DNA from 4 places in the Pelosinus sp. IPA-1 genome. Region 2 is predicted to be linked to each of the others. Evidence: riboswitches for the same ligand, from Rfam matches in the RefSeq annotation. Region 2 holds a riboswitch; each other region holds the start of a gene.
The links. Region 2 has a riboswitch for cyclic di-GMP ahead of QSJ81_RS18355 (HD domain-containing phosphohydrolase). Riboswitches for the same ligand answer to the same signal wherever they lie in the genome.
Positions count from the first base shown of each region.

Region 1: it holds a riboswitch for cyclic di-GMP, as region 2 does, so the genes downstream of both, QSJ81_RS22015 (methyl-accepting chemotaxis protein) here and QSJ81_RS18355 (HD domain-containing phosphohydrolase) in region 2, are expected to answer to the same signal.
Region 3: it holds a riboswitch for cyclic di-GMP, as region 2 does, so the genes downstream of both, QSJ81_RS19650 (methyl-accepting chemotaxis protein) here and QSJ81_RS18355 (HD domain-containing phosphohydrolase) in region 2, are expected to answer to the same signal.
Region 4: it holds a riboswitch for cyclic di-GMP, as region 2 does, so the genes downstream of both, QSJ81_RS00665 (response regulator) here and QSJ81_RS18355 (HD domain-containing phosphohydrolase) in region 2, are expected to answer to the same signal.

Region 1 covers NZ_BSVC01000010.1:135,042-137,248, forward strand. The annotation lists gene QSJ81_RS22015 (methyl-accepting chemotaxis protein) at 1-1,166, opposite strand, end outside; cyclic di-GMP riboswitch class I at 1,239-1,324, opposite strand; gene QSJ81_RS22020 (YibE/F family protein) at 1,405-2,207, opposite strand, start outside.
Region 2 covers NZ_BSVC01000007.1:269,289-271,495, forward strand. The annotation lists gene QSJ81_RS18350 (recombinase family protein) at 1-402, opposite strand, end outside; cyclic di-GMP riboswitch class I at 733-818, shown strand; gene QSJ81_RS18355 (HD domain-containing phosphohydrolase) at 1,185-2,207, shown strand, end outside.
Region 3 covers NZ_BSVC01000008.1:157,215-159,421, forward strand. The annotation lists gene hpdA (4-hydroxyphenylacetate decarboxylase activase) at 1-540, shown strand, start outside; cyclic di-GMP riboswitch class I at 775-859, shown strand; gene QSJ81_RS19650 (methyl-accepting chemotaxis protein) at 1,019-2,207, shown strand, end outside.
Region 4 covers NZ_BSVC01000001.1:155,998-158,204, reverse strand. The annotation lists gene QSJ81_RS00670 (chemotaxis protein CheW) at 1-754, opposite strand, end outside; gene QSJ81_RS00665 (response regulator) at 830-1,183, opposite strand; cyclic di-GMP riboswitch class I at 1,329-1,416, opposite strand; gene QSJ81_RS00660 (N-acetylmuramoyl-L-alanine amidase family protein) at 1,627-2,207, shown strand, end outside.

The sequences.
Region 1 (2,207 bases), on a different contig from region 2:
TCAACAATTTGTCCCATTTCTTTCGATCTTTCTCCTAGTTTTTCAACAACGTTAGCTGATTTGGTCACCGTTTGTTCCACGATATCCATCTGATTCATTGCAGCTTTTACTGCCTTACCACCATCTTGGGCTGCCTTAGAAGTTCTATCGGATACCTCTCTCATTTTCGTTGCATTTAGGGCAACTTGTTCAATACCCGTGGATAACTGTTCCACTACGCTAGTAGTTGTAGTTACTGCACTAGCTTGGGATTCAGCCCCTTGGGCTACTTCACTAATGGTAGCTGCTACCTGATTGGTAGCTTGCGCTGATTGTTCCGCACTTGCTGTCAATTCTTCTGAAGACGCTGCCACCTGTTCAGCTGATTCAATCACCTGACGGACAACTCTTTTTAGATTATCAGCCATCTTATTTAAACCATGGCCTATTTCACCGATTTCATCCTGCTCAGCGATTTTTACGTTTTCTAGACCTAAATTCCCATTTGCGATTTCAGCTAAAAAAGTTCCTACAATTCCTAATCTGCTGACAATCATAGTAGATAGTTTCCATCCCAGTAAAATACTTAGTAAAGCAAAAAATCCTGTTAGTGAGAAAATGACTTTACCTGCAAAACTAGCATGTTCTTCCCCTTCTCGATTGGCTCTATCACTTTTTTCCGCCATATAGTTTGCCAATTCTTGGAGGGTTATATTTACCGCTTCTAGTTTACCTGCTGCCTGCTGGGTAAAATATGTATAGGCTTCTTGCTTTTTCCCTTGTTTTGCTAGATCTATTGCTTTTTGGCGCTCTGTCCGATACTGACCAATTGCTTCTTTTAGTTTAAGAAATTTCTCTTGCTCATATGGAGTTAGTTTTTGACTTTCATAGGCTGTTAAAGTTTTGTCCGTTTCTAACGCTAATGTTTTTATTTCAGTTGTTAACTTATCTTCTGTTCCCTTATCTACATTACCAAAAATAAGTTCCAGAATCATTCCGTGAACTGCCCTAAAATTATGACGAGTCTCATTTAATCTTTTAATAGACAAAAGATTTTCATTGTACATAATTTTCATTTCATTGCTCATAGCATTTGTATAATAATACCCTATCGAACCTACCGTGAGCATAGCCAGTGAAACTACTAAAATAATGGTAAGAATTTTCCCCTTAATTTTAAGTTGCAAAATAATCCTCCTAAAATAAAAAAATTAGCATCAGTTCACTATGTCCTGCTGCTAATTACAATTCCGAATTGAACCGGCAGCTTGGCAGTCATAGAATAGAATCCCTTAGACCCATAGCTTTGCGTCCTTATCTTTTGATAAGTTTGCCCAATATTATATTACCTAAATTTTCTTTATTCTACATTATATTACATATAATGTCAATATAACCAAATTCTTTTTGTACTATAAAAATCTATCATTTTTTGTCGATTCGGTTTAGAAGCAGGGCCGTAATGGCAGCTGTTAGTGGAATGGAGCAGATCAATCCAATGCTCCCTGTCAGAGCCCTCGTTATTTCTGTAGCAACAATATTTAAATTCATAACTCGTACTAAGGACACATTCTCTTGGGATGTAATCAGAAAAATCAAAGGTAAGGAACTCCCCGTATAAGCTAAAATTAAGGTATTTGCCATAGTTCCCATAACATCTCGTCCAACGTTTATACCAGATTTAAATATTTCTATAAAGCCATAATGAGGACAAGACTTTTTAATTTCAAATTGGGTAGAGGCAATCGATATCGTTACATCCATCACAGCACCTAGGGATCCTAAAATAATTCCTGCAAATAGAACTTCTTGAAAGTTCATAAAGGATAATGTAGTGACTTTGAGCATCATAGCTTCTTCACTATCTAAACCTGTTAAATGCATCATTGAAATCGAAATTGCTGCTAAAATCCCTGCAATAACAACACCGCTTACAGTACCAATGATTGCCCCCCAGGTCTTTGCATTCCAACCACTAATTGTAATCTGCGTTACGGTAGCAATCACTGCACAAACAAGCATGGTAGCTAAAATAAAGTTCCAATGATAACTCAAAATAAGGGGAATCATACCCTTAAGAATCAAAATTACAGAAAAACAAATAACAAACAAGGTCTTAACACCAATCTTTTTCCCTAACAACAATAATGATAAAATAAAGACACCGACTAATATATACATAGGGAAAAGGCGATTATAATCCGCAACATGGTATTGTTTTACACTTT
Region 2 (2,207 bases):
AGTATATTCTTCGTCCCATTCATCGTTTAAATCATATATTTTACGTGGAGTTACGATCTTAGTTTTTGCTTGTTTAAAAGTTTCTATAATTAAACCTTGATCTTGCATTTTGCCACGACCAAGACGATCAATATCCATACAAAAAACAGACTTCCATTTTCCTTCTTCAATTTCCTTTAAAAGGCTCAACATCTCAGGCCGATGGATGATACTCTCACCTGACACAACTTCTTCAAAGACTTTAGAAATATTTACACCATATAATTTAGCTGTTTTAAATAATGCTTTTTTATGCTTAGCGAGAGTTTCGCCTTCACCTCTGGATTCTGCTTCCTGATCTTCTCTTGATTTACGGAGATAGAAACAAGAAGGCTCTAGGTCTTTATGATTCTGGTTGCTCACATTAGCACCTTCCTTGCTGTGATATCTCTTCAAACATATTTAGCATTCACTTTATATTATAATCGAAAAAATCCTTCAAAGCTTATAAAGATTTTGTTTGCAGAGTTGCAGATAGGGGGCGTTTACGATTAATTAAGGAGAACCATATCATCTCTAAGGACGAAAAATGGTTAGTAGCGAACTGCCTTGCAAAGTGGACCCCTTTAATGTGTAGTACCAATGTCCTGTTGCTGGGGATATTGGTCCTAAAAAAAACATTGACAAATATTTGAATACTGGTACAATAAAACGTATAATATTCCAAAATAATACATTAAAGGATATTGATGAATAGAATATTAGCAAACTTGTCGAAAGATAGGGACGCAAAGCCATGGGTCTACGGACGGATTGTCTATGACTGCCAGGTTGCCAATTTGATTATGAATTGTAATTAATAGCACTTGTCTGTATAGATGAGTGCTATGTTTTTTCTGGAGTGAACATAGGGATGAAATCTAGCTTGGGAGAAATTAAAGCGGAGGTGATTATATTGGAAGAACTTATAATGCCGATAACTATATTCTTTTTAAGTTTAATACTCATGATATTGATTTATGTATTTCCAAGAAAAAATAAGAAAATTCGCTTTTGCCAATCTATAAAATATGGGGAATTTAAAAGTTCGAAAATCTGGTGAGAACAAAGCTGAAATAAATAAGAACTAGGTCTAAGACCTTGAGACTATGATTGTCAGGTTGTTACTCATAAGCCTAGATTGAGAAGGGTAGTGATGGAATTAGGTGAAAAAAATAGCAGTGCTAGTATGTTTTATGGGGATCTCATTTAATATTCTCAGCACTATTAAACATGAATTAACGGAGTACCAAGGGATTAATTTTTTCATATTACAACCTAGCGTAAGCTTCCTGCTACTTATGTTCATTGCTTATGCTATTTTTTTAGAGTATCGAAAAACAACGAAGGATACTCAACCTGAGAGCCTGGCATCTTCTGATGCGATGAAATCGCTATTTAAGTATATGCCGGGCGCTGTAATGACTCTGGAGAAAGACTTCACTATTATTGATGTGAACGAATTAGTAAGTAAAGTTACAGGCTTCCATTCTCGTGACATAAAAGGAAAAAAGTGTTATGACGTGTTAGGAAATGGAGATATTTGTTATGATTGCCTTGTGCAGAAAGCGTTGATATCCGGAAAACCAGAATGCGGCACCCAGCTTACATACGAGGTAGGTGGTAAACAAAAATACGGAAAACAGACAGTTATTCCGATTAAAGACCGATATGGAAATATTGAGTATCTTTATGAGATAGTAATAGATATGACACAAGAAGTAGCTTTGGAGAGAGAAAATCTAGAGATTCTCATGGATATTGTAACCTCGATGGCCCACCTTATTGAAAGTAGAGACCCGTCAACAGGTGCCCATTGTATCAACGTACAAAGTATAGCCTTATCCATTGGTAAAATCATGGAATTAAATGACAAGGACCTCAAAGAACTGAGTATCGCAGCAATTCTACATGACATTGGAAAAATAGGGATACCTGAATCAATTCTAAACAAACCGGGACGCCTAACGGATTTTGAGTTTTCGATAATACAGCGTCACCCTCAGATCGGGTACGATGCAATTAAGAATATCAAGCAACTACAAAAAGTTAGCGAGGCCATTCGAGACCATCACGAACACTATAACGGAGAAGGATATCCTAACGGTAAGAAGAATGAGGAGATATCTATGATTGCCAGAATTCTCACCGTTGCGGACGTTTTTGAGGCACTTACCTCTGATCGAGTA
Region 3 (2,207 bases), on a different contig from region 2:
GGTGTAACTTTTAGTGGTGGCGAACCTTTGATGCAGAATCAATTTTTATTGGAATCCCTAAAACAGTGTGTAAGAAATGGTTTTCATACAGCAATCGAAACCACGGCATATACTGATGAGGAAGTATATTTGAATGTAATGAAATATGTAGATTTTGTATTCGCTGACATAAAACACATGGACAGACAAAAGCATAAAGAAAAAACTGGGGTATATAATGATATTATTCTTTCCAATATATCTTCCCTTGCTAATTCACAGTGGCAGGGAAGGATTATCATCAGAGTGCCAGTTATCGGTGGTTTTAATGACGATTTTGAGAATATGTCAAAGTTGATACACTTTATGCAGGTAAATAATCTATTTGAAATTAACATTCTACCTTTTCATGCACTAGGCGAATCGAAATGGCGCCAACTAGGGAAAATTTATGAGTATGCAAATAGTGGTAGTGTAAGCGATGCCAAGATGGAAGAAATACAGGACCTATTTCTGCGGAATGATATAGCCTGCTATATTGGTCATGATACAGCGTTTTAATCTATTAAGTTTTCTGATTCTAAAAAAGCATAAAAGCTAGCAATTTCCAGTGAGAAAATTGCTAGCTTTTTATGTAAGTATATTTAATGCGGCAAAATGAGTTGATAGCAGCTTTTATTATGTCACAGATAAAATTTGTTTATATCAAGAATAGTAAACTAGAACTTTTAGAGATATGAAGAAAATGACATATTTTAGAGGAGTTTATATTTTTGTGTCGAAAATGACAATTTATAACTATATAGGCAAACCTATCGAAAGGTAGGGACGCAAAGCCATGGGTCTAACAATATTAATTCATGACTGCCAGGTTGCATTTTGTAAATTTACATAATGATACCTAGCAGTTTTTGTTATTAAAAGGAGGTAAACACTTTCCCAAAAGGTTAACAAAAGAGTAATGGAATTGTTGATATAATGGATATGTACGAAATTTTAAAATGCTAAGCACTAGCTGAATGAGCAACGAAGCTATGAAGTGGTTCAAGATGAAGATGAAATTTTGAAGTTGGAAATTAAATTGGAAAGTGGTGTACATATGAAATTAAAAATGAAGTTTTTAGCGTTGGTGCTTATTACGAGTTCTGCTTTATTGGCAGTTGCAATCATGGGATATCTTGATGCTAAAAAACAAGTAACGGAAAATATCAAAAATGAAATGTTTTCTATTGTTAACAGCCACTCAAAACAGTTAGATGGTTGGTTATTAACAAAGGCGCAAACGGCAGCAGTGACTACTCAAAACATTCAAGTAGTATTAGGTGATAATGATATACCAGCCTCATTTGTACAAAATTATAAGTCAGATCCTGGCGTACTTGATTTGTACGTAGGATTAGAAGATGGCAGGATGATTGATGGCTCAGGATCAGCCCTTCCAGAGGGGTATGACCCTCGTAAACGTGGGTGGTACAAGCAAGGAAAAGAAACAAATAAATTAACCTTTACTGATGCCTATGTTGATGCATTAACTAAAAAGTATATTGTATCAGCAGTTGTGCCGTTGAAAAATACGGCTGGAAATACGAGAGGTATTGTTGGAATTGATATTACACTAGATATTTTAAGTGAGAGAATTAAAGAGATTAATTTACATGGGAAAGGAAACGGTTTTATTGTAGATCAAAAAGGGATTATGTTAGCACACCCAGATTCGAGCAAAGTTTCGACTAATATTAATGAGAATCCACAATTGAAACAGATGGCAAAAGAAATGTTATCTCAAGATAGTGGTGTTCAAAGTTATGAAGAGAATAACGTAACAAAATTAATGATTTATACCAAGGTACCATCTACTGGATGGGTGCTAGGTATTACCGTTGATAAAGAAGATGTTTATAGCCAAGTTAAACAGTTAGGTTATGAGTTTGGATTGATTGCTTTAATCGGCATTATAATTTCAATTGCTGCAAGCTGGGTATTGGCTAATAAAATAACAGGAAACGTTACAAAACTAACGGAGCAGGCTGAGAGACTAGCTAGCGGCGATCTAACAGAGCAGAATCTGATAATTAAGTCTAATGATGAAATAGGTCAGTTAGCATTAGCCTTTGCAAAAATGGCAGAAAACTTGCGAAATCTAATGAAAGATGTGGCGCAAACAGCAGAACAATTGGCGGCTTCTTCAGAAGAATTGACCGCTAGTGCTGAGCAGTCAGCTCATGCAT
Region 4 (2,207 bases), on a different contig from region 2:
AGTTGAACTCTTTTAGAAACATTGTGTTGCAGAAAAATTCTTGCACTATTTCCAAAGATTTTTGTGTCGAAAATGTTATCTGGAATCCTTCATTTTTGATAACTTCCGATGTAGCATCGTTTTCTAAAATATCCATTGGTGAATGTACAATGTTCTCGGCAAGTTCACTAAGCTCATGAATTAGGGTAAAGGCTCTTATATTTTCCATGCCGCAATCTTCGTCAAAAAAGATCCTGGCTTCATATCTGATTTCCCCCTCACCCTTTGATGTATCAGATACATCCGTTAAAGAATGGATAGTTGAATCATCAATATCAAAATTCGTAGTATCAGTCAGTTTGGGATGACCTTCCTTTAAACTGGACAAAAACTCCCTGCTTTTCTCGCAGACAACATAGGAATCACCTGTTGCATCTGCCCCGTTTTCCACCTTAGCTACTTCACCCTTAATGAAATCTACGGCATTTAAAACTAGATCTGTCAGTTCCGAATAATCTACACTTTGAGGCTTTGTCTCGCGAATATAAAAGAAAACATCCTCTAAAGAGTGGGCTACGGAAGAAATATCATTGAACATCATCATAGCAGCCGAACCCTTTAGGGTATGCATAATTCTAAATACTTCATTGATGACGACTTCTAAGCCCCCGGACTTTTCACTATCTAAAATAAGGCGTTCAAGCTGTTCTAACAGCTGGTTTGTTTCAAATACAAAGAGGTCAAGCATTGGGGCTTTGCTATCATTATTGGCCAATTTCAATCACCCTCACAAATTACTGCAGATACTGGAAGTACGGTACTACATAGCTTTTTTCAAAATCTAGTCTTTTTATTTAAACTTGCTTAGCCCTCGAATGACCTGTTCTTCAACAAACGGTTTTACGATAAATCCATTAGCACCAGACACGATGGCATCTTTTACAGTCGCTTCTTGCCCCATAGCCGATATCATAACGACTTTCGCACTAGAATCCATCTTTTTTATCGCCTTCAAAGCCGTTATACCATCCATTTGGGGCATTGTTATATCCATTGTAACCAGATCAGGTTTAAGTTCATTGTATTTTAGGATTGCTTCTGCACCATTTGCAGCTTCGCCCACAACTTGGTAACCGTTTTTTTCCAACATCATTTTTAGTGTTAACCTAATAAAGACGGCATCATCGACAATAAGTACTTTCATATTTTCATCCTTTCATCGGCAAGTAATATCAACTTGCAATCATGTATCGTTACCTGGTTATTACAGCTATCCTTTGCCTCACCCTAAAAAAAACGCAAAAAAAGATCAGGGGTAGCCTGACCTAATACATGGTAGTGTAAGCTAACATGGCGGCCTGGCAGTCTTGGTCGCCCAGCGACTGTAGACCCATAGCTTTGCGTCCCTATCTTTCGATAGGTTTGCCAATATTGTTAATTTTTGTCTATCTATGTAGTATTTTCTTATATTATATTATTATTCCATATATTCGTCAACGTATTTCAGGACTTTGGTGCAATTTTCTGGGACTTAAGCCTCATTATAATATAATAGAGAATGGCAAATATTACGTTTGCTGTGAAGAATGTAATTACAGTATAATTTGAATGCCACATAAAACTATAAAATTAGCAAGGAAACATTACATGAAAAAACAAACGCCTCTTTTACTAATCTTATTAATGTTACTAACTAGCTTACCGGCAGCTACGGCGAGTGCCGCTTCCTTTGATACACTGAGTCAAAATATCATCAACTTTATAGGTCTTCAAAGTAACCAAACGAAAAATTCTACACTGAAAGGCAAAGTAATCGTTGTTGATCCTGGTCATGGTGGCAGTGATACTGGCGCTATAGGCCCTAATCATGTTGCCGAAAAAAATGTTACATTGGCCATTGCTCGTGATCTAGGTAAGTTACTATCGGATGGAGGAGCGAAGGTCATCTTGACCCGTACCTCTGACAAGGATGTTGCCAATGAAGGAACATCAGATATTGACGAACTACAGGCTCGCGTTGCAATTGCAAACCAGGCTAGTGCAGACTTGTTTGTTAGCATTCATGCTGACGCTTCTGACGAACCTGTCAGTGGTACAGCAACTTATTTTTACGGCAATAGCGATACTTTTGCCAGTTTAGTACAAGATAGTATGGTTAGCCAACTAAAATTATCTGATAGAGGCTATCAACCTAATGATTTTTATGTTCTCAAAAACACAACGATGCC